DNA from 4 places in the Paenibacillus sp. ICGEB2008 genome. Region 1 is predicted to be linked to each of the others. Evidence: riboswitches for the same ligand, from Rfam matches in the RefSeq annotation. Region 1 holds a riboswitch; each other region holds the start of a gene.

Region 1 (3,171 bases):
CACAACTTTGGGGACCGTGCATTATTTAAAAATGTTTCCTTTCGATTACTTGCGGGGGAACGTGTAGGATTGGTAGGAGCTAATGGTGTTGGTAAATCGACACTCATGAACATTCTGACTGGAAAATTGCTTAAAGATGAAGGCAAAGTGGAATGGACTCCACGTGTACGTTATGGCTATCTGGATCAGCACACCAAGCTGACGCCGGGCAAAACAGTACGTGATGTATTAAAAGACGCTTTTCTTCCTTTGTTGGAACTAGAAAAGGAAATGATGCAAATTACAGACAAAATGGGAGAGGCTTCTCCCGAAGAGTTGGAAGTTTTGCTGGAACAGATGGGAGAAATTCAAGAGCAATTGGATATGGGGGATTTTTACCTCATTGATGTGAAGGTTGAAGAAATGGCGAATGGATTAGGTCTCTCTGCCATCGGACTGGATCGGGATGTAGCAGCACTTAGTGGTGGGCAACGGACAAAGGTGCTTCTTGCTAAGTTGCTGTTGGAAAAGCCGAATGTATTGCTGCTGGATGAGCCTACCAACTATTTGGATGTGGAGCATATTGAATGGCTTACGCGATATTTGAAGGATTATCCCTATGCTTTTATCCTCATCTCACATGATACTGAATTTATGAACCAAGTCGTTAATGTAATCTACCATCTTGAATTTGCTAAGATGACCCGCTATTCAGCTAACTATGAAAAGTTTCTTGAAATGGCGGATCTGAACAAAGCACAGCATATTGATGCATATGAGAAGCAGCAGGAATATATTAAGAAACAGGAAGATTTTATTCAGCGCAATAAAGCGCGCGCATCTACATCAGGCCGTGCAAAAAGCCGTGAAAAGCAGCTTGATCGGATCGAACGTATTGATAAGCCTGAAGAAGCTGCAAAGCCAACCTTTCAGTTCAAAGAAGCCCGTGCGAGCGGGAAAACGGTTTTTGAGGGTATTGATTTTGAAATTGGCTACACTCATGCTCTTTTGCCTAAAATGTCCATGACGATCGAACGTGGCGAAAAGATCGCAATTGTTGGCTGCAATGGTGTTGGTAAGTCTACGTTGCTCAAAACCATTCTTGGGAAAATACCTCCAATCAGCGGAAAAACCTATCAAGGGGATTTCTTGCAGCCTGCTTATTTTGAACAGGAAGTAAAGGCGGAGAAAATTACACCGATTGACGATGTATGGAATGAATTTCCGCATTTGAATCAGCATGAAGTACGAGCGCATTTGGCGCGCTGTGGTTTGAAGAATGAGCATATCACCCGGCCTTTGTCTGCGCTTAGTGGTGGAGAACAGGCTAAAGTCCGCCTTTGTAAACTGTTAATGCGTGAGAGCAACTGGGTACTGTTTGATGAGCCTACCAACCACTTGGATGTCAAAGCAAAGGATGAACTCAAACGCGCTTTGAAGGAATACAAAGGGACCGTATTGCTTGTATCCCACGAACCGGATTTTTACGAGGATTGGGTAACCAAAACGTGGAATGTAGAAGAGTGGTCTAGTAAAGTTAACTAAAATCCAGTTCTGACAGATTTCACACAAGGTGGGGTTTGCAGAATTAGGAAAATATGCTAAGCTATCTTTAGCTGATACAATAAAATAGCCACACTAGGGGAGCCGCCCATGCGGCTGAGACGAAATAAATGGATTTCGGACTCTTTGTACCTGATCTGGGTTATGCCAGCGTAGGGAAGTGAGTACTGTACAAACAAGGTAGTAGATCTTTACTTTTGTTTGTGCAGGGAACGATATACGTTTACGGATATAATAGTCCGTTCGATTTTGAACGTTTGTCAAGCCACTTCCTCTGGGAAGTGGCTTTTTGCGTTTCGTTCATCTTCATTTGTTCGAGCTTCCGTAGACGGATTTACATATGATCTCCTTTCATTATTGCTGGTACATGTGGCTGGCTCCGTATGATATTACCCAATAGGGAGCTGCAACAATATAGTTCAGCTTATACGATTATTTTATATTTTTTAGTCCAAGTGAGGTGAAAATGAGATCGAATTACACGTAATTACGATGGAAAGTGTCTCCTGTGTGGATGTACCCAAAGTGGCTGCCGCTATTTGTCCTTATATTCATTATGTACACGCACGTTCGAAACAGAAGGGTGCCTCTGCTTTGCTTTCTTTGACTCGTAGCATGATCGAGCAGGAAGTTCCTTTGCAGCAAATTGTAGTAAATGACCGTATGGACGTAGCTTTACTTACCTTGGCAAGAGCTGTCCAGCTACCTGCTAATGGGTTATCTGTGATGGATGCGAAAAGTCTGCTTCCAGTGGGTACACGCTGTGGAGTGTCTGTACATTCCTTGGAGGAGGTGCAGACCGCTGAGCAGGGGGGAGCAGACTATGTACTATTTGGTCATGTATATGAGACCTATTGTAAGGCCGGTCTTGTACCGCGGGGTGTAGCACAGCTTGAACGCATTTGCAGATTGTCGGCCATTCCGGTGATAGCGTTGGGAGGCATACAACCTCATCATGTTCCAGAGCTCTATCATGCCGGAGCAAGCGGAATTGCGGTGATGTCTGGTATATGGGAAGCAGAGTCACCCGTTGCAGCAGCGATGGAATATAGGCGAATGGTAGATCTTGTAGTTCACGACCTGTAGCAAGAAAACGAGACGAAGGGAAAGCAGAATGCTCACCGGAGAGGAGACACGGAACATATGTCAAAGACACATACAGAGAAAAAAGCAATAGGACACGCAGAATGCTTGGTCATAGGCGGAGGTGTGATCGGCAGTGCCATTGCTTATCATGTGGCTAAGGAGGGACGAAGTACAATTATGCTGGAACGATGGATCCCCGGTGAGGGAGCATCAGGAGCAGCGGCGGGAATGCTGGCAGCGGAAAGCGAAGAGTTCTCAGACCTTGAGCTGGCGCGATTTGCTCGCGCAAGTCGAGATGCATTCCCTGACCTTGTCTGTGATTTGGAGCGTTTATCGGGTATTTCAGTTGATTTTCGTACAGAAGGTTTTGTGACCCCTTTTCGTTCAGAAGCAGAGGGCCAAAGGCGCTGGAATGCTGCGAATATCCGAGAGGATGATAGCCCTATTTGGTGGGATGCCAGGGAATTGGCTCGACGGATTCCGGGCTTGGCAGATCAAGTAATTGGGGCTATATACCGATCAAAGGAGACACAAGTGGCCCCT
Region 2 (3,171 bases), on a different contig from region 1:
GCATTTACAGAAGAAGAACGCAAAGAACTGGGCTTGGAAGGAATTCTTCCTCCCACTGTCCTTTCATTGGAAAAACAGAGCGTTCGGGCATATCAGCAATTCCTGGCACAACCCACCATGCTGCGTAAAAATGCTTCACTTAACGACCTTCATAACCGGAATGTCGTGCTTTACTATCGGCTGCTAACCGACCATTTGAGTGAAATGCTGCCCGTAGTCTACACACCGACTGTAGGAACCGCCATTCAAGAATACAGCCATGAGTACAACCGCCCTGGGGGCGTATATTTATCAATAGATCATCCGAATGGAATTGGACAGGCGTTCTATAATTCCGGATTGCGTAGTGAGGATGTTGACCTTGTCGTCGTGACGGATTCAGAAAGTATTTTGGGAATTGGTGACTGGGGGGTCGGGGGAATTAACATTGCTATTGGCAAACTTGCTGTATATACAGCTGCGGCAGGTATTCATCCCGGGCGGGTGCTGCCCATTGTACTGGATGTCGGCACGAATAACGAGAAGCTGCTGAATGATCCGCTATACATCGGAAACCGCCATAAACGAGTTCGCGGAGAAGCCTATCATCAATTTATTGATACCTTTATCAGCAAAACCTTAACACAATTCCCGAAAGCGCTTTTGCATTGGGAGGATGTGGGCAGCGTGAACGCACGCCACATTATAGGGAAATACGGTCAAAACATTCTCACCTTCAATGATGACATCCAGGGCACAGGAGCAGTCACATTAGCTGCGATTGTTTCGGCGGTAGGTGTCACCAAAATTCCGCTACGTGAACAAAAAATACTTGTCTTTGGTCCAGGGGCAGCAGGAATCGGTAACGCCGACCAAATACGGAGCGCTATGATCGAGGACGGGCTTCCTGCAGAAGATTCTTTCAGGTCGTTTTGGGCCTTTGATTATCGCGGGCTATTAACGGACGATATGGAAGATGTACTCGATTATCAGAAACCATATGTGCGTAAAAAGGAAGAAATCAGCTCATGGGCCCGATCGGAAGACGGCAAAATACCGTTGCTGGAGGTCATCCGTCAGGTAAAACCTACAATCTTGATTGGTACTTCCGGTGTGGCGGGTGCCTTTTCTGAAGAGATTATCAAGGAAATGGCAAAGCATGTGGAACGCCCGATCATTATGCCCATGTCCAATCCTACCAATCTGGCTGAAGCGGTACCCGAGGATTTGATACGATGGACTGATGGCAAAGCATTGATTGCTACGGGAAGTCCCTTTGAGCCCGTCACCTATAACGGTACGAAATTTGAAATTGGTCAGGCGAACAATGCCTTTGTTTTCCCGGGACTGGGTCTAGGCGCAATTGTGGTCAAGGCCAAACGAATCACTCCTTCCATGTTTACCGCAGCAGCTGATGCCGTTGCCAACGCCGTAGATTCGAATGAACTTGGCGGCGCACTGCTGCCCCATATTCGAAAATTACGTGATGTTTCGTTTGCGGTTGCGGTTGCGGTAGCAAAGGCCGCAATTCAGGATCAGGTAGCTCAGGCACACCTTCCAAATATTGAGCAAGCCATTCGGGATGCAATGTGGAAACCGGAATATGTGAGGGTCAAAGCCGTGGAAAGTGTAATCCAACACCCTCACTAATTCTTCACTAGGCATAAGCAGTTTGACATAACATAGGAACGAATGTACAGTATTAGTCAAAAGAATAGGAAAGTCCACTAGGGGAGCCATTATGGCTGAGACAAGAATGAATCTTGGACCCTTTGAACCTGATCTAGTTCGTACTAGCGTAGGAAAGTGGAGCCTTCCATATAGGGTTTCAGGCGTTTTTGCGCATTGAACCTATGTTGAAGCCGCTCCAGTTTTCGGGGCGGCTTTTTGGCATTGTTCCGAGAATTGTATCTTACGGGACTTCTTGTTCTCCATTTTTGTTGGAGGTGGGGAAATGAGTTTTTCGCAAGAGCTCCGTCAGCAGGCGGATGGCATTTTTCAAGCCATTTATGAGCATCCCTTTGTGAGAGGTATTGCTGAAGGAAATTTAACAAGGGAACAGCTGATTCACTATGTAAAACAAGACTTTGAATATTTGAACGCCTACATGCGGATTTACGGCATCGCGATCTCCAAAAGCACGAGCCGGGAGGATATGGCTGTATTTAACGAACAGATCTCTTTTATTCTCAACAGCGAGGTTCATCCGCATCAAAATTTTTGTGCTATCGCAGGTGTCACCTATGAAGAGATGCAGGGATATCCACTCGCTCCGTCCGCTCATCATTATATCCGCCATATGCTGACCGTCGCACATGAGGGTAGTCTTGGGGAAATCATGGCCGTGCTGCTACCATGTCCATGGACATATCTTGAAATTGGACGCAGGCTAATGGATGAGGTAAGACCGGACGAGTCTCATCCGTTCTATGAGTGGATTTGCTTCTATGGCAACCAGATTGAAGATGTAACCTTCAAATATCGAGAGCGTGTGGATGCTTGGGCGAAAGTCGCCACGGCTGCCGAGCGAGAGCGGATGATTGAGCATTTTATGCTAAGCTGCCAGCTGGAATATATGTTCTGGGATATGGCTTATAAGCAGGAGCAATGGCCCGTCCAAATGCACGCTACGGTCTTGGAATAATCAGTATAGATGAGAGAGGATAAACATGATGAATATATGGGAACAAAGTTATTCGGCGCTCCTGACAAAGGTACAAAACAGCAACCCCCTCGTTCATAATATAACCAATGTGGTGGTCACCAACTTTACAGCCAACGGCCTATATGCACTGGGGGCTTCCCCGGTGATGGCTTATGCACCCGAGGAAGTAGCAGATATGGCCAAAATAGCGGGCGCCGTCGTGTTAAATATCGGTACGCTAAACCGTGAGCTGGTGGATGCCATGATCCTTGCTGGACAATCGGCGAATGCTCATGGTGTTCCAGTTCTGCTAGATCCGGTTGGTGCGGGAGCGACGAGCTTTAGAACCGAGTCAGCACTGCGGATCCTAAAAGAAGTAAAAATCTCACTAGTACGAGGCAATGCAGCCGAAGTCGCTCATCTGATCGGAGAAGCCCGAGAAATTAAAGGGGTAGATGCAGGCGACAGTGCTGACAGCAGTAATGTCGATCTGGCAGTTCGGGCTGCGCAAACGCTCCATACCATGGTTGTCATCACTGGAAAAGAGG
Region 3 (3,171 bases), on a different contig from region 1:
TTTAGGTATAATTCCACTTGAAAATAGTAGGGTATGTTCGTATAGATACCTATTATCGTATGATGGCTATTATCCAAAGTCAACGCCTGAACCGGAAAAGTAAAAATGATGCAAAGAATTGTCGATGTTTGTTCTTGTTCTGTAATATGGTTGTCACAAAAACATCGGTTTACAGTAGCCGCGACTATTCTATATAATTTATGTAACCATGTTTCATAGTGTGAAACGAATATGGATACAAGAGGAGCGGTTCACGATGGAAGACCGTAAATTAACCGTCCGCGCTGTAGAGCGTGCACTTGATATACTGCTGTGTTTTACCGCAGAATCTGATCTTGGTCTAACGGAGATTGCCTCCCAAATTGGTCTACATAAAAGCACTGTTCATCGTCTTTTGACTACGCTGGAGGATCGGGGATTTGTCGTTCGGAATGCCGAAACGGAAAAATATAGGCTTGGTTTTCGCATATGGGAGCTGTCCACGCATCTGTCCCAAAGCGATGAGCCGGCGGTGTTGTTACAGCCTGCAATGGAAGGACTGCGTGATCGCTTAGGGGAGACAGTCAGCTTGTACCTGCGGGATGGAAGCATGCGTATTCGCATACAAGCCGTGCAGAGCAATCAGGCGATCCGCAGGGTTGCGCCTGTGGGTGCGCGTATGCCGCTGGCTGTGGGAGCCTCCAGCAAGGTGCTGGCGGCCTTTATGCCACCGCAGGAGCTGGAGGTATTGCTAAGCAGTGAAGAATGGCCACCTTCGGTAGACCCGGAGGTTTATAAAGCCCAGCTGCAGGACATTCGTGAGAAGGGCTATGCGACCAGCTATGAAGAACGTGAGCCAGGAGCTGCGGCTGTGGCCGCGCCTATTGTGAACCGAAAGGGACAGGTCACGGCGGCTTTATCTGTATCCGGCCCGGTCAGTCGACTTGCGCCCGAGACGCTGCATGAGTTTGCACCGATTTTGATCGAAGCAGCCAAGGAAATGGGGCTTATGCTTCCGTGACAGTAATCAATACAAAGGAAATCATACAAGGGTTGCCAAAGCTATAAATTTAAAGTAGTCTGATAGAGATGGCGGGATGTTTGTTATAGCCGCCAATTCATGTGAATAGAAAGTATCACAGTTACTGGGGGAGCCTGTAATGCGGGCTGAGATGGAATCAGGCAAGATTCCGGACCCTTTGCACCTGATCTGGATCATACCAGCGTAGGGAAGTAATCGGCCATTGAAATGTATACGCAGCTGCTGTCTACGGCCGCGCATTGGAATATGATTATTCCACGTGCGATCGGTTTGGATAGCTGTCTCGTTTGATTAGCCGGTTCCCTAGGGAACCGGCTTTTTTGCATAGATCAGCGCCACCCTGGGAATGGTTCCGGATCGGTGTGTCATTTCAACGATACGGGAGGAATGGACCATGAAACCGACGGAAACAAAAGGAACAAAAGAAACAGGAGTGAAATCAGCAGATGCAGGATTGGCGGGAATAATAGAAGTAGAGGGAGAGAAGGCCAAAGCGGAGCAAGCCAGTGGGCTAAAGCCCTTTCCGGGGAGCCGTAAGGTGTATATTCAAGGTTCTCGGCCGGATATTGCTGTGCCTGAGCGTGAAATCGCGCTACAACCCACACATACGCCTCAGGGCACCGAGCATCATGAGCCACTGCGTGTGTATGATACCAGCGGTCCGATGACGGACGAAGCCTACCAGGTCGACATCCGTCAGGGATTGCCACCATTACGGCGAGCTTGGGCACTGGAACGGGGAGATGTGGAGGCTTATGAGGGCCGCGCCGTCAAGCCGGAGGATAACGGGATGAAGCCCGGCTCCAAACGGGAGACAGTGGAATTTCCCGGCGTGACCAACCGTCCGCTACGGGCTTTGCAAGGGCGTACTGTGACGCAAATGCACTATGCGCGGCAAGGGATCATTACGCCTGAAATGGAATTTGCGGCGATCCGCGAAGGCGTAGAGCCCGAGTTTGTACGACAGGAGCTGGCGGCTGGACGAGCTATTTTACCTTCAAATATCAATCACCCGGAAAGCGAACCCATGGTCATTGGACGCCATTTTCACGTAAAGATCAATGCGAACATTGGGAATTCTGCGGTTTCGTCCTCCATTGAGGAAGAAGTGGAGAAGATGACCTGGGCTGTACGCTGGGGATCAGACACGGTCATGGACCTGTCCACAGGTCGTAATATTCATACGACGCGCGAATGGATCATCAGGAATTCGCCTGTACCGATTGGAACGGTGCCGCTATATCAGGCACTAGAAAAGGTGAACGGCGAAGCTGAGAAGCTGACGTGGGAACTGTATCGAGACACGCTGATTGAGCAGGCGGAGCAGGGAGTGGACTATTTTACGATCCATGCGGGTGTATTGCTGCGATATATACCGATGACGGCGAACAGAATGACGGGAATTGTATCCCGGGGCGGGTCGATCATGGCAGCCTGGTGCCTTGCACACCATCAGGAGAATTTTTTGTATACGCATTTTGAAGAAATCTGTGAAATTATGAAAGCCTACGATGTGGCCTTTTCTCTCGGGGATGGTCTGCGTCCAGGGAGTATCTATGATGCGAATGATGAAGCACAATTTGCAGAGCTAGAGACGTTGGGCGAGCTCACGCAAATTGCATGGAAGCATGATGTCCAGGTCATGATTGAAGGGCCAGGACATGTCCCTATGCACAAAATCAAGGAGAATGTGGATTTACAAATGGAGATTTGTAAGGAAGCCCCCTTTTATACTTTAGGGCCGCTGACGACGGATATCGCGCCAGGATATGATCATATTACCTCAGCTATCGGGGCGGCGATGATCGGTTGGTTCGGGACGTCCATGTTGTGCTACGTTACGCCGAAGGAGCACTTGGGTCTGCCGAACAAGGATGATGTCCGCGAAGGAGTTATTACCTACAAAATTGCCGCGCATGCTGCTGATCTGGCGAAGGGTCATCCGCGGGCACAGCAGCGGGACGATGCTTTGTCCAAGGCGCGTTTTGAATTCCGCTGGCGCGATCAGTTCAATCTCTCGCTTGACCCTGAGCGGGCATTGTCCTACCATGATGAAACGCTACCAGCAGAAGGGGCCAAGGAAGCCCACTTTTGCTCGATGTGCGGTCCCAAGTTTTGTAGTATGCGTATCACGCAGGACATTCGTGCCT
Region 4 (3,171 bases), on a different contig from region 1:
AATTTTTAGTAGCTTGACCCTCATTATCAACATAAACGTTCGCATTTACGTAAGGAAAATCAGCTCCCTTGAGCGATTTGTCCAGGAAGTCAAGACCATAGTTGAATTCGTGGTTGCCGACAGTAGCCGCATCATAATCCATCAAGTTCATCATCTTATAGACCGGATGGACACCGCCTTCTTTCTCAAAGGTTTTGTTGCGGGCCATATAATCGTCTAATGGATTGCCCTGCAGCAAATCACCGTTATCGAACAGCATGCTGTTTCTTGTTTCACTACGTGCTTGTTGGATCAAGCTTGCTGTGCTAACCAAGCCATATTCATTAGTTTCTTTGTCCGAATAATAATCATAATTCATCAGCGCCCCATGAATATCTGTTGTTTCCATGATCCGCAAATTCACCGTAGCGCTATCGCGAGAATCGATAGCTGCCCAGGATGGAGCCGCTGAAAACACCAGCAGGCTACAAGCTACAACTGCTGCTGTAAACCCTTTAAACCAATTTTTACGAAATAACAAAATATACCCCTCCTCATTAAGGTGTATGCCTCATATACATACTTTTGCACATATATGTAAGCTTTGAACCCACCATTCCTATTTTAATCCAACGCCAGACAAAAGAGTAGTCATTTGCTTAAAATATTTATGAAAAAATAATTATTTTGCGTATAAAAAAAGCCAATAAATCTCCTGAAAAAGTTGGAAATTTACTGGCTTGTCCGTTTATATTGTTTCTATTTTGTCCACACCTGGCGCTCCGTTTGTTGACCCACGTACTCAATACGAGTCGGATTGACGTCTAAGATGACATAATCGGGATCATCTGGTCCGGAAAACCATTTTTTCAGAGAATCATTCCACACTTGTTTGCGTAACCCCTCATCAGCTGTAATCTGGACGGTAGCCTCCACTTCCAAGACTTCCTTCGTGCCACCCACTTCATAGCCCAGCAGCAGATAAGCATTCGGATTGTCCTTTAGCTCATCCACTTTATGTGTTTTGCGATCCGTCGCCAGATGAATGTTCATTCCATCGTTAAAAAGGGCCATATAGCGTACTTTCGGTTTTCCGCCCTCAACCGTACCTAACGAGCAAAATTTGTTGTTATCCAAAGCCTTCACAATGGCTTGTTCCAGCTGACTGCGATCCAGTGTCTCCGTTTTACCCACAGTACAACAACTCCTTTTTACGAATTAGAATTCTATAGGGCTATGCCACTTGGCACCAGCTCTCCTAAACATACAGTGTAGCTGTTCTAAAAATAACATGACCGAAACAGATCTGAATGATTCATGTCCATTTTCAGATCAAAGCTCACAGTAAAAGTGTACCCTGTCGTTCGACAAATGAACCGTGAGCGCTCCCTCAAGGCTGGACAGACCTGCTTTCAAGGCATATAATCGTCGTAGTAAACCCGAATAAACGAACCCATTAAACCATACAATGCCAGGGGTGCTGGAATCGGCCGGCTGAGAGTGTGTCCCAAGACACTGACCCTTACAACCTGATCTGGGTAATGCCAGCGTAGGAATGCTTAAGCAAGATGTGCCTTTTATTAAAACAGGACATCCCTTACTTTGGTATATACAAGCGCAAGCGTCCCGGAATCTCGGGACGCTTTTTTTGTTGAAGATAAAGTTGTTGGAAAGATTGCTTCCGGCAGATGTGATTTTTGTGAAAATGGGGAATATAAACTGTCTGATTGGACGGATAACGGGTAATTAAAAAGGAGAGAACACAACGATGAAGCGCATGAAAATGTTAAGCCTGGGTCTAATCAGTCTGTGGCTCATGGCTATGACTCTGACCGCTTGCGGCGGCAATCCCCCTACATCTCAAAAGGAGGTTCCTGCTGCCGACACTTCAACGTCTACCTCGGCAAAGGGGCTCAAAGATGTTAAAGTCGTGCTCGACTGGACACCCAATACGAATCACACGGGACTCTATGTCGCCAAGGACAAAGGATTTTACGAAAAGGCAGGCTTGAATGTCCAAATTGTTCAACCTGGTTCAGGGGGAGCCGACCAAATGGTTGCTTCGAATGCTGCACCTTTTGGTATCAGCTATCAAGAAGGCGTCACTCAGGCTCGTATCCAAGGCGTACCGCTCGTATCCATCGCTGCGGTGATTCAGCATAACACCTCTGGCTTCGCAGCTCCGGTAGACCGCGGAATTAAAAGCCCGAAAGATTTCGAGGGTAAAAGCTACGGCGGCTGGGGTTCTCTTGTAGAAGAAGCGGTCATGAAATCCATCATGGATTCAGACCAAGGTGATGTGAGCAAAGTGAAAATCGTCAATATGGGCAATGCAGACTATTTTACAGCCGTGAAGCGGGATATTGACTTTGCCTGGATTTTCTACGCATGGACCGGGATTGAGGCCGAACTTCGAGGCGAGCCCTTGGATATGCTGTATGTAAAAGATTATTCCAAAAGTCTCGATTACTATACACCTGTAATTGTGAGCAATGAACAGACGATAAAAAACGATCCTGACCTAGTCAAAGCGTTCATGGACGCTACTGCACAAGGCTATGAATACACTATCGCCCATCCAGAAGAAGCGGCGAATATCTTAACTAAAGCTGTGCCAGAGCTGGACAAAAAGCTGGTACTTGCTAGCCAAAAATGGCTAAGCCCGCGTTATCAGGACGATGCCACGCAATGGGGTTTACAAAAAGCAGAGGTATGGCAAAACTACTCGGATTGGATGTATGAACGCAAGCTGCTCAGCAAACCTTTGGAAGTCGATAAGGCCTTCACAAACGACTTCTTGCCCAAGCGTTGATCATTTTGTTAAAACGCTAAATAAGACTGGACTAGAGAAGTGAACGAAGCGCCACTATGCGGACGGATGATGCTTCCCATCGCCACCGCCCCCGGATTTCTCGAATAAAGCCCTCAGCAGGGTAGAAATCCGGGGACAAAAGCGACCGTTTTGCTTGTACAGCACCATTCCGTCCAATTCGTTCTCGTTCCACTTGGTTTATTTCTCTAGTCTCATAGTATCTAAGCGCAAAAACAGGTGCGCTTATGTAGAAAATACCGTACAAAATACTGTACAACCTAGCTTTAAAAATAAGGTGCTTTTAAGGCGATTAGTAGCGTAGCGGTTCACTTGAATCTGGAGAAGCGAAGCGTTCGCCTGAAAGCTTTCTTTAGGAAAGC

What was found. A riboswitch is a leader RNA that binds a small molecule or an ion and turns the genes downstream of it on or off. The one in region 1 is predicted to bind thiamine pyrophosphate.
Region 2: linked by a shared signal. The riboswitch ahead of tenA (thiaminase II) and the one ahead of C400_RS0117100 (thiamine phosphate synthase) in region 1 are both predicted to bind thiamine pyrophosphate.
Region 3: linked by a shared signal. The riboswitch ahead of thiC (phosphomethylpyrimidine synthase ThiC) and the one ahead of C400_RS0117100 (thiamine phosphate synthase) in region 1 are both predicted to bind thiamine pyrophosphate.
Region 4: linked by a shared signal. The riboswitch ahead of C400_RS0112650 (ABC transporter substrate-binding protein) and the one ahead of C400_RS0117100 (thiamine phosphate synthase) in region 1 are both predicted to bind thiamine pyrophosphate.

What each region holds. Positions count from the first base shown of each region.
Region 1 covers NZ_AMQU01000016.1:436,364-439,534, forward strand. The annotation lists gene C400_RS0117095 (ABC-F family ATP-binding cassette domain-containing protein) at 1-1,524, shown strand, start outside; TPP riboswitch at 1,610-1,718, shown strand; gene C400_RS0117100 (thiamine phosphate synthase) at 2,035-2,628, shown strand; gene thiO (glycine oxidase ThiO) at 2,686-3,171, shown strand, end outside.
Region 2 covers NZ_AMQU01000014.1:231,072-234,242, reverse strand. The annotation lists gene C400_RS0114265 (NAD-dependent malic enzyme) at 1-1,629, shown strand, start outside; TPP riboswitch at 1,699-1,801, shown strand; gene tenA (thiaminase II) at 1,934-2,623, shown strand; gene thiM (hydroxyethylthiazole kinase) at 2,649-3,171, shown strand, end outside.
Region 3 covers NZ_AMQU01000028.1:41,410-44,580, reverse strand. The annotation lists gene C400_RS0123495 (IclR family transcriptional regulator) at 257-1,000, shown strand; TPP riboswitch at 1,117-1,228, shown strand; gene thiC (phosphomethylpyrimidine synthase ThiC) at 1,416-3,171, shown strand, end outside.
Region 4 covers NZ_AMQU01000012.1:56,392-59,562, reverse strand. The annotation lists gene C400_RS0112660 (bifunctional 2',3'-cyclic-nucleotide 2'-phosphodiesterase/3'-nucleotidase) at 1-520, opposite strand, end outside; gene C400_RS0112655 (pyridoxamine 5'-phosphate oxidase family protein) at 739-1,173, opposite strand; TPP riboswitch at 1,443-1,552, shown strand; gene C400_RS0112650 (ABC transporter substrate-binding protein) at 1,748-2,791, shown strand; gene C400_RS28435 (hypothetical protein) at 2,846-2,968, opposite strand.